2 regions of the Micromonospora sp. NPDC050397 genome follow, and region 2 is predicted to be linked to the other one. Evidence: predicted binding sites of a transcription regulator. Region 2 holds the regulator's gene; the other holds the start of a gene.

Region 1 (5,120 bases), on a different contig from region 2:
GAGGAGCGAGGCTAACAGCCACCCGCTCTGGCGGCTGGGCCGCTCGGACGGAGTCAGTGCCAACTGTCTCGCGTGCGGCCGCTACTCCTCGTCAACTCGTTGTCTCAGGCTTCCGGGACTGTGGCTCGCCCGCGCCGCGCGCCTTCCACGGCTGGTGGACCTCGATCCAGCGCTCCACGTCCTCGACCAGCCGGACCGCGCCATCGGCGAGGTGCGGACCACCCCTGTGTCGACCGGCACGGTGGTGGCCCGTACCGGCTCGAACGGGACTGGCGTCGTGACTGCCTCTGCCCGAAGGGCACCAGCGACAGGACCGAAGACGGAACGACAGCGGGGGCGCCCCACCGAAGTGGAACGCCCCCGCTCGGATCACCCTGGGACCCTGGGTGATCGCAGGTGTCAAGCCACGGCCAGCGCCGAGTCACCCAGTTCCTGGATGCCGTCGACCTCCTCGACCGGCCGCAGGGCCAGTGCGAGCACGTCCGCCACGTCGGCCATGGTGTGCACGGTCAACGCCTCGCGTACCTCGGTCGGCAGGTCGTCCAGGTCGGGCTCGTTGCGCGCCGGGATGATGACCTCGGTGAGCCCGGCCCGGTGCGCGGCAAGCAGCTTCTGCTTCACCCCGCCGATCGGCAGGACCCGACCGGCCAGGGTGACCTCACCGGTCATCCCGAACTCGGGACGGACCGGCCGCCCGGAGGCGAGCGAAGCCAACGCGGTGACCATGGTGATGCCGGCACTGGGGCCGTCCTTGGGCACCGCGCCCGCCGGTACGTGCAGGTGGATCCGGCGTCCGGCCAGCGCGTTCGGGTCGAGCCCGAACTTGCGGCCGTTCGAGCGCAGGTACGACAGGGCGATCTGCGCCGACTCCTTCATCACGTCGCCGAGCTGGCCGGTCAGGGTCAGCCCCGGCTCGCCCTCCATGCTGGTCGCCTCGATGAAGAGCACGTCACCACCGGCTCCGGTGACAGCCAGGCCGGTCGCCACGCCGGGGACGGCGGTGCGCTCGGCCGACTCCGGGGTGAACCGGGGCCGTCCCAGGTAGGTCTTGAGGTTGTCGGTGTCGACGCGTACCGGTTCGTCGCTGGTGGCCAGCGCGACCGCGACCTTGCGCAGGACCCGGGCCAGAGACCGCTCGAGCTGCCGTACGCCCGCCTCGCGGGTGTACTCGGCCGCGATCTGGCCCAGGGCCTCGTCGCTGACGCTGAACTCCTCGGTGGTCAGACCGGCCCGTTCGAGCTGCCGGGGCAGCAGGTGGTCCCGGGCGATGGCGACCTTCTCCTCCTCGGTGTAGCCGTCCAGCGTGACCAGTTCCATCCGGTCCAGCAGCGGGCCGGGGATGGTGTCGACCACGTTGGCGGTGGCCAGGAAGAGCACGTCCGAGAGGTCGAGGTCGACCTCCAGGTAGTGGTCCCGGAAGGTGTGGTTCTGCGCCGGGTCGAGGACCTCCAGCAGGGCCGCCGCCGGGTCACCGGCGTAGCCGGCGGAGATCTTGTCCACCTCGTCGAGCAGCACCACCGGGTTCATCGAGCCCGCCTCGCGCAGCGCCCGCACGATCCGGCCGGGCAGGGCGCCGACGTAGGTACGCCGGTGGCCCCGGATCTCGGCCTCGTCACGTACGCCGCCGAGCGACACCCGGACGAACTTGCGGCCGAGCGCCCGTGCGACCGACTCGCCGAGGCTGGTCTTGCCCACCCCGGGAGGACCGGCGAGGGCGAGCACCGCGCCCGAGCCACGTCCGCCGACCACCTGGAGGTTGCGGGCGGCCCGACGGTTCCGTACGGCCAGGTACTCCAGAATCCGGTCCTTGACGTCGGTCAGGCCGGCGTGGTCGGTGTCGAGCACCTCACGGGCCGCGGCCAGGTCGGTGTTGTCCTCGGTACGCGTGGTCCACGGCATCTCCAGCACCGTGTCGAGCCAGGTACGGATCCAGCCCGCCTCCGGGGAGGCGTCACTGGCCCGCTCCAGCCGTCCGACCTCGCGGATGGCCGCTTCGCGTACCTTCTCGGGCAGGTCCGCGGCCTCGACCCGGGACCGGTAGTCGGCCGAGCCGTCCGGCTCGTCCTCGCCCAGTTCCTTGCGGATCGCGGCGAGCTGCTGGCGGAGCAGGAACTCGCGCTGGGACTTCTCCAGCCCCTCGCGCACGTCCGAGTTGATCCGCTCGGTGACCTCCTGCTCGGCGAGGTGGTCACGGACCCAGCCGACGAGCAGTTCGAGTCGGGTCGTCACGTCCGGCGCGGTGAGCAGTTCGATCTTCTGGGTCAGGCTGAGCCACGGTGCGTAGCCGGCCGAGTCGGCCAGCTCGCCGAGGTCGGTCATCCGCTCTAGGGCGTCGATGACCTGCCACGCCCCGCGCTCCTGGAGCAGCGAGGTGGCCAGGGCCTTGTACTCGCGAGCGAGTTCCTTGGCCTTGCCGTTCGGCGTGGGCTCGTCGAGTTCGGTCGCCTCGACCCAGAGCGCGGCGCCGGGTCCGGGCACGCCGGAGCCGATCCGGGCCCGGGTGATGCCACGGACCACGGCGGCCGGCTCGCCGCTGGGCAGCCGACCAACCTTCTCGATCAGGGCGACAACGCCCATGGAGCCGTATTCCCCGTCAACCCGGGGCACCGCAAGTACCTTCTTGTCACCCGCCGCGCGTGCGGCGTCGACGGCAGCCTGGGTGCTCGGGTCGAGGGTCACCGGGATGACCATCCCGGGCAGCAGGACTGCGTCGGTCAGGGGCAGAACCGGAAGAGTTGCCATCGAACACCTGCCATCGTTTGAGTTGAGCCTGTACGACTCAAGTAACAAACGGTGCCCTGTGTTCCGCCTTGTGACGCAGGCCACACCCCGGGCCCTGCGCCACCGACACGACACTACCCGGGATCGGGGGGCGCATCGGCGGGCTTCGCTGGGCGCACCTGTAGCCTGTGCTGTCGTGAGCCAGCCGCCCCTCGACAACCAGCGGCAGGAGCCCCGCGCCCACGTCTACGGTCGGGGCAACCAGGCCGCCGGGCGATACCGGTCGCCGATCCCACGGCCGCCGTCAGCTCCGCCGACGACTCCGCCGGCCGTGGTCCCGAATTCCCGCACAGCCGTCAACCGGCGACGGTTCTGGCTGCTCACCCTGCTGCTGGTGCTGACCCTCGGGATCGGCGCGGCAACCCTGAGCGCGGTCTTCGCCGACCAGACCCCGCCGGCGACCGCGCTCTCCCCCGACGACGCGGTGCCGGCACGGGTCGAGCCACCGGCACCGCCGACACCCCGGCCGCCGAGCAGGTCGACGCCGCCCGAGCCGGCCCGGCAGGCGCCGGTCGACAGCGAGGACCGCGAGCCGGTGCCCGCGCCTTCCACCCGGGTCGCGCCGACCGGACAGCCCGGCGTCTCGCCGACCCTTCGACCGGTGCCGACCGAAGGGGTCACGTACAAGAACTGCAACCAGGCACGCAGAGCCGGCGTCACCCCGCTGCGCACCGGCGATCCGGGCTACTCGGCGAAGCTGGACAAGGACGGCGACGGTGTCGCCTGTGACAACAAGAAGGACTAGCGCACCGAACGGCCATTTGTTGACCGGCCGACCGGACGGACTCTAGGGTCCATAGAGGATTCTGCCCTCACGATTCACACGGGGATGGCCGGGCGCTACCGCGGCGGCCAGATCGGGAGCACGATGATGCGCACCAGACTTGCCGTCCTGCTGGCCACAGCGCTGCTGCTCACCGCGTGCGGCGGTGGGGACGGCGAGAGCGCCGAGAGCCGCAGCACCGACGAGAACAGAAAGATCACCGTCGGGGTGATTCCGATTCTGGACGTGGCGCCCATCTACCTCGGTGTCCAGAAGGGATTCTTCGCCCAGCGCAAGCTCGAGGTCAAGCTCGAGCTGGCCCAGGGCGGCGCGGCCATCGTGCCGGCCGTCCTCTCCGGACAGTTCCACTTCGGCTTCAGCAACAACACCTCGCTCCTGCTCGCCCAGACCCGTGGTCTGCCGCTGAAGATCGTGGCACCGGGCTCCGCCTCGACCGGCGTACCGGGCAAGGACTTCGCCGGGGTGGTCGTTCCCGAGGCCAGCCCGATCAAGTCGAGCGCCGACCTGTCCGGCAAGTCCGTCGCCATCAACACGTTGAACAACATCAGCGACACGGTCGTACGCGAGGCGGTCCGCAAGGCCGGCGGCGACCCCCGGTCGGTCAAGTTCGTCGAGCTGCCGTTCCCGGACATGCCGGCCGCCGTGGCGAACGGACGGGTCGACGCGGCCTTTGTCGTCGAGCCCTTCCTCACCATCGCGCGCAACCAGAAGGCCCGGGACATCGCCTCGGCCTACGCGGAGGCCACCCCGAACCTCTCGGTGGCCACCTACTTCACCGCCGACCAGATGCTCAAGTCGGATCCGGAACTGGTCCGGGCGTTCACCGAGGCGATGGTGGAGGCGCAGGCGTACGCCGCCTCGCACCCGGACGAGACCCGCCAGATCCTCTCCACCTACACCTCGATCGGCGCCGAGATCATCCCCACCCTCACGCTGCCCGCGTTTCCGGCCCAGGTGAACCGGGAGTCCGTACAGGCGCTCGCCGACATGGCCGAGCGCGACGGGCTGGTCACCAAGCCGCCGCAGGTGAGCGCGCTCTTCCAGTAACCCGGAACGGACGTCCTCCCCGTCGCGCGTGGGCGCGGCGGGGACCACCGGGAAGGAGACCGGAGATGGAGTTCGTCAGGAACCAGTGGTACGTCGCGGCGTACGGCACCGAGATCGGGCGGGACCTGTTCAGCCGTACGGTCTGCGGCGAGTCGATCCTGTTCTGGCGCACCGAGGCCGGGGCGGTGGTCGCGATGAGCGACCGCTGCGTACACCGCAGGTTCCCGCTCTCCCAGCCTCCCAGCCACCTCGTCGGCGACACCGTGGTCTGCGGTTACCACGGCTTCACCTACGGCCCCGACGGGGTCTGCGTGGCGGTGCCGGGGCAGACCCGGATTCCGCGTACCGCCAGGCTGGGCGCCTACCCGGTGAAGGAGCAGGACTCCTTCGTCTGGGTCTGGATCGGTGAGACGGCGCTGGCCGACGAGTCGCTGATCCCCCGCGCGCCGTGGTTGCGGATGGAGGGCTACACCACGGTCTACGGGATGGAGCCGCTCGCCGCCAGGTA
Region 2 (5,120 bases):
GTGCTGCTCCCGGCACTGGGGCTGGCCGTGGTGACGATGGCCACGAAGGTGCTCACCGGCTACCTCGCCGCCCGTCGGGTGGGGATCGCCCTGCCGGGTCGCTGGCGTACCGGACTCGCCCTGATGCCCCGAGGCGAGTTCTCCATCGTCATCGCCGGACTGGCCGTCACCTCGGCCGGGGTGGCGATCGAACCGCAACTGGCCCCGCTCGCGACGGCCTACGTCCTGATCACGGTGGTCACCGGGCCGATGCTGGCCCGACTGCCGGACACCCGCTGGTTCAAGGACTGGCTGCGCCGCAGGGCGCAGTCGGGGACGCTCACTCCCGCGCCCATCGCCGACTGAATCGCCCCGGTACGACAGACTCTCCGTACCTTTGGCGTAACGGCTCGGTGAAATGGCACGTCAGGGTTCTTCCCCAGATCGGCGGCGGCACGCTACCGTGTCGCCGCAGCAGGTTAGTGGTGTGCGCGGGCTGCTCAGGTGGCTCGCGCTCGCGAGCGGAAGGTCGGCCCGGTGAGCGTGCAAGAGACCGCGTTCCAAGGCTTCTCCAACCCGGTGGACCCATCTCCCGCCGAGTTGCGTGCCTGGGCCTACCAGCCCGACTCCGTACCGCTCCAGTCCATGCCACAGGACTGGGACCTGCTGGTCTCCGGCGACCGGCTCATCGTCACCCTGTTCGACCTCGCGATGGACCGGTCCTGCCCGGCCCGCCGGTTCGCCCTGCACTGCCTCTACATCTACGCCGCCGACGGGATCCGGACGAAGTTCCGGGCCCACCCGAAGCGGCGCCTGCGCAAGCTCGTCGAGCAGGCCGAGCAGCAGGGCGACGAGCAGATGATGATCTGGGCGCACAACAGCCGGGTGCTGATGGCGAAGCCGGAGCTGTTCAACTACCACGACTGGTGCGAGGGCGGCCTGGTCCGTCAGGGCCGCCGCCTCGGCTGACGGCGGGCCGGGCGGGCGAGGAGCGCTCAGCTCGGACGTACGACGATCTGGGCCGGGGTCTTCGCCCCGAACAACAGCGCCGCGATGTCGCTCAGCGTCTGCGCGCCGAGGTTCAGGGAGTCCTTTCCCGGCGGCATGTCGTACATCATCGCCACGACGTAACGCTCGTCCGGTCCGGCGAAGCCGACGGAGCTGGTGAGCCAGTGGTCCCGGCCGCCGTCCCGCTCGACCGACCAGCCGTTCTTGTTGCCCGGCCGCTGGGCCGCACCGGCGGCCCAGACGCCCCAGTGCTGGATCGAATCGGTCTGCCGCATCGCCCCCACCAGGTACGACCGGTCCTCCGGGCCGAGCTTGCCCAACGCGTACGTCATCAGGGCCGCCAGGTCGGTCGGCGTGCACTTCATGAACCCCCAGTAGCGGGCGGAGCCGGCGAAGGCGAGCTTCGACATCCCGTACTTGCTGCCGAAACCCGCGACCATGCCGTCCCGGCCGTACTTCGTCCAGATCTCGTCGGCCGCGTCGTCCGACGAGAACGACAGCATGTCCGCGATGTTGCGCCGATCGGCGTCGCTGAGCGTCACCTGGCCGGAACGGGCACGCTCCAACACGGTGGTGATCATCGCCAGCTTGATGGTCGACCCGGTCCAGTAGCGGTGATCGGTCGCCCCGATCCGGAACACCGCGCCGGTCCGGCGATCCCGAACCTCCACCCCGAGCTGGCCCGGCTTCTTATCTACCAGCGCGGACACGGCGGTGAACCGGCCCTGCCAGGCGCAGTCCCAACCGTTGGCGGGCCGGCACCCGGCCGACCCGGTGGCGGAGGCGCTCGCCCCGGCGGGGGCCCGTCCCAGCCCCGCGTCGGGCTCCGGGATCGGGCTGGGAGCGCCCCGCGTACCCGTGGGCGTCGACGACCCGGCGGCGGCTTCGCCTCCGCCTCGACCACCGCAGCCCGTCAGCGAGAGCACCGCCAGCAGTACGCCGACCAGGACGGCGACCACCCGGACCTGAGCCGGGGCGCCGAATCGCAAGATCACGCATGGACCCTAGTACGGAACGCCGGACGACCGGTTAAGGCCGATGCGGTCCGGGCCGGGACCCCCCGTGGAGCCCGGCCCGGACCGGCACCCCCAAACTAGGCCAACGCCCCGCGCTCCCGGGCGGGAATGCGGGGCGTTCAGCTCTTCGAGAGCAGGTCGGGGACGGCTCACAGCCGGAGGTCCGGAACGGCTCACAGCCGCAGGTCAGGACCGACGCGGGCGCCACACGACCAGGGCGGTCGAGACCTGGTTGGTCGGCACCAGGTCGCGGCGCGGGAACGGACCGCTGGCCGCGGCCGTCTCCAACTCGGCAACCCGCCGGTACGCGTGCTCCAGCTCGTTCTCAAGCTGCGCCATCCGCTGCTGCAACTCGTCCACGAGCTGCTCCAGGCCGATGATGCGCTTGATCCCGGCGAGGTTGACCCCGTCGTCCTGGCTGAGCCGCTGCACCTCACGCAACAGGGCCACGTCGCGGGCGCTGTAGCGGCGCCCGCCGCCGGCCGCCCGTCCCGGCTGCACCAGGCCCATCCGGTCGTACTGGCGGAGGGTCTGTGGGTGCATCCCCGCCATCCGGGCCGCCACCGAAATCATCAGCACCTTGGCATCGGACGACTGCTCGACCGAGATGATGATCTCTTCAGCCATCGCCACTCACCTCCGCTCACTCACCACTAACTATCCCGACGCACCCGGGCGTCGAGATGTTCCCGCCCGGCGGGCGGGCTCTGCTTGGCGAACAACTCGAGTGCCTCGCGGGCCTCGGTGGAGAGCTGCGACGGCACCGCCACCTCGACGGTCACCAGCAGGTCACCCTGCTGTCCGTCGCGCCGCAGCACGCCCTTGCCGCGCGCCCGTAGGATCCGCCCGTTGGGCGTACCGGGCGGCACCCGGAGGGTCACCGCGCCGTCCAGGGTCGGCAGTTTCAGGTCGGTCCCGAGCACCGCCTCGGCGAAGGTGATCGGCACGGTCAGGGTGAGGTCGTCACCACTGCGCCCGAAAAGGTCGTCGTCGCGGACCTTGACCAGCACGTACAGGTCGCCGGCGGAACCGCCGCGCTCGCCCGGCTCACCTCGACCGGCGAGCCGGATCCGCTGGCCGTCGCCGACCCCGGCCGGGAACCGTACGTTGAGCGTCCGGGTCTTGGTCACCCCACCGGTGCCCTGGCACTCCGGGCACTTCTCCTCCACCACCGTGCCGACGCCCTGGCACTCGCGGCACGGCTCGGAGAAGCTGAACGAGCCCTGGTTGCGGGTCACCACCCCGGCGCCGTGGCACTGCGGGCAGGCACGCGGCTGGGTGCCCGGCTTGGCACCGTCACCGTGGCAGGTGTCGCAGACGCCCGGCGCGCGCAGCGTCAGCGGCAGGGTGACCCCGCGTACGGCGTCGTTGAAGTCGAGCGCCACCTCGGCCTCGACGTCACGACCACGGGCCGGACCGCGACGTTGCGCCGTCCCGGCACCACCACCGCCGGAGAAGATCGAGCTGAACAGATCGGAGAAGCCGGCCCCGCCGAACCGCCGGTCGCCGGCACCGGCCCCCTGTGCGGCGTTGCCGAACAGGTCGGAGACGTCGAACGGGTAGCCGCCCGGTCCCGGCTGACCACCGGCACGGGCGTTGCGCCGGAACGCGCCGGAGCCGAACAGGGAGCGCATCTCGTCGTACTCTCGGCGCTTACGCTCGTCGGAGAGGACGTGGTACGCCTCCGAAACGGCCTTGAACCGCTCCTCGGCCTGCGGGTCACCGGGGTTGTGGTCCGGGTGCGACTCCCGGGCCAGCTTCCGGTAGACCTTCTTGATCTCGTCGGAGGAGGCGGACTTGCCCACACCGAGTACGGCGTAGAAGTCCTTCTCCAGCCAGTCCTTGGAACTCATCAGTCGTCCACCCCCTTCCTGCTGCCGTGATCAGGGCGTACCGCGTCCGCCACAGCGGTCCCGGCACGCCCCGATCATGACAGTCGAACTCGACTACTCCGGGTCGGCGACGGCCACCAGTGCGGGCCGCAACAGCCGTTCCCCGAGCTGGTAACCCCGACGCATCACCTCGACGCAGGTCGGCTCGGTGACCTCGGCCGACGTCTGGTGCGCCACGGCCTCGTGCCGGGTCGGGTCGAACGGGTCGCCCTTCTCCCCGAAGGCGGTCAGGCCGAACCTGGTCAACACGGCGTTGAGCTGTTCGGCGACGCTGCCGAAGGGCCCGACCAGGTCGCCGTGCTCGCGTGCCCGGTCGAGATCGTCGAGTACCGGCAGCAGCGCCGTCAGCACCGAACCCATGGTCTGTTCGGCCGCCACCCCCCGGTCCCGGTCGACCCGCTTGCGGTAGTTGGCGTACTCCGCCGACACCCGCTGGAGGTCCTTGGTCCGCTCGTCGAGGTCGGCGCGGAGCGCCTCCAGCTCGGCGCCGAACGTGCCGACCTCACCCGGTGCGCCGCTGACCGGCTTGGCCGGTGCGTCCACCACCGCACCCTCGGGCCCGGCCGGCTGGTCGAGCTTGGGCCCGCGAGCCTTGCCGTCGGCGAGTTCGACCTCGACCTCGGCCTCCTCCACCAGCTCGTCCAGGATCGGGGTGTCCGACCGGTCCGACTCGCCCGCCGGCTCGGCGTCGTCCGGGTCGCCCGGCTCGGCCTCGGCGGTCGACTTGCCGGCATCCACCGGCTCGTCGGCATCGCTCTCGACCGCGTCGCTCTTGACCGCAGCGTCGCTCTCGGCCGCAGCGCCCGCCGGGTCGCCGTCCGGCCGGGTGATCTTCCGATTGTCCCGGATGACGACCCGCTCGCCGGCCTGCACCCCATCCGGGCCGGAGCCACCCGGCGCCGCCCCGGTGGTCTCCGGGTCGGCGGCTTGTGGCTTCTCCGTCATGGCTTCTCCTCGCTCCGCTCGGCCGGGCTACGGTCCACGGGACCCCGCCGGCCGGTTCCCCTGCGCTGTCCGGCCACGCGACCACCCCGAACCGGACGGGTTCGGGGCCGGTCGCCCCGGTCCGGCCGCCCGAGGGCGACCGGGCCGGAGTGGTGGCGACGAATCACTTCTTGTTGTCGTCTTCGTCGACGATCTCCGCGTCCACCACGTCGTCCGGGCCGCCGGCCGGCTTGCCGGTCGGGCCGGCACCGGTCGCGCCAGCGCCCGCGCCCGCCCCGCC

The links. The regulator HspR, encoded in region 2, represses chaperone genes until heat shock. The targets are predictions, from matches to a motif close to TTGAGTNNNNNNNACTCAA.
Region 1: a site for HspR is predicted at 2,765-2,783, ahead of lon (endopeptidase La). Genes of this name have one in related genera too.

What each region holds. Positions count from the first base shown of each region.
Region 1 is NZ_JBJDPS010000007.1:188,443-193,562, reverse strand. It holds gene lon (endopeptidase La) at 400-2,742, opposite strand; gene ACI2K4_RS24000 (excalibur calcium-binding domain-containing protein) at 2,918-3,526, shown strand; gene ACI2K4_RS23995 (ABC transporter substrate-binding protein) at 3,650-4,612, shown strand; gene ACI2K4_RS23990 (Rieske 2Fe-2S domain-containing protein) at 4,678-5,120, shown strand, end outside.
Region 2 is NZ_JBJDPS010000005.1:315,119-320,238, reverse strand. It holds gene ACI2K4_RS20305 (cation:proton antiporter) at 1-345, shown strand, start outside; gene ACI2K4_RS20300 (hypothetical protein) at 517-948, shown strand; gene ACI2K4_RS20295 (hypothetical protein) at 975-1,982, opposite strand; gene ACI2K4_RS20290 (heat shock protein transcriptional repressor HspR) at 2,190-2,630, opposite strand; gene dnaJ (molecular chaperone DnaJ) at 2,657-3,856, opposite strand; gene ACI2K4_RS20280 (nucleotide exchange factor GrpE) at 3,950-4,840, opposite strand; gene dnaK (molecular chaperone DnaK) at 5,004-5,120, opposite strand, start outside.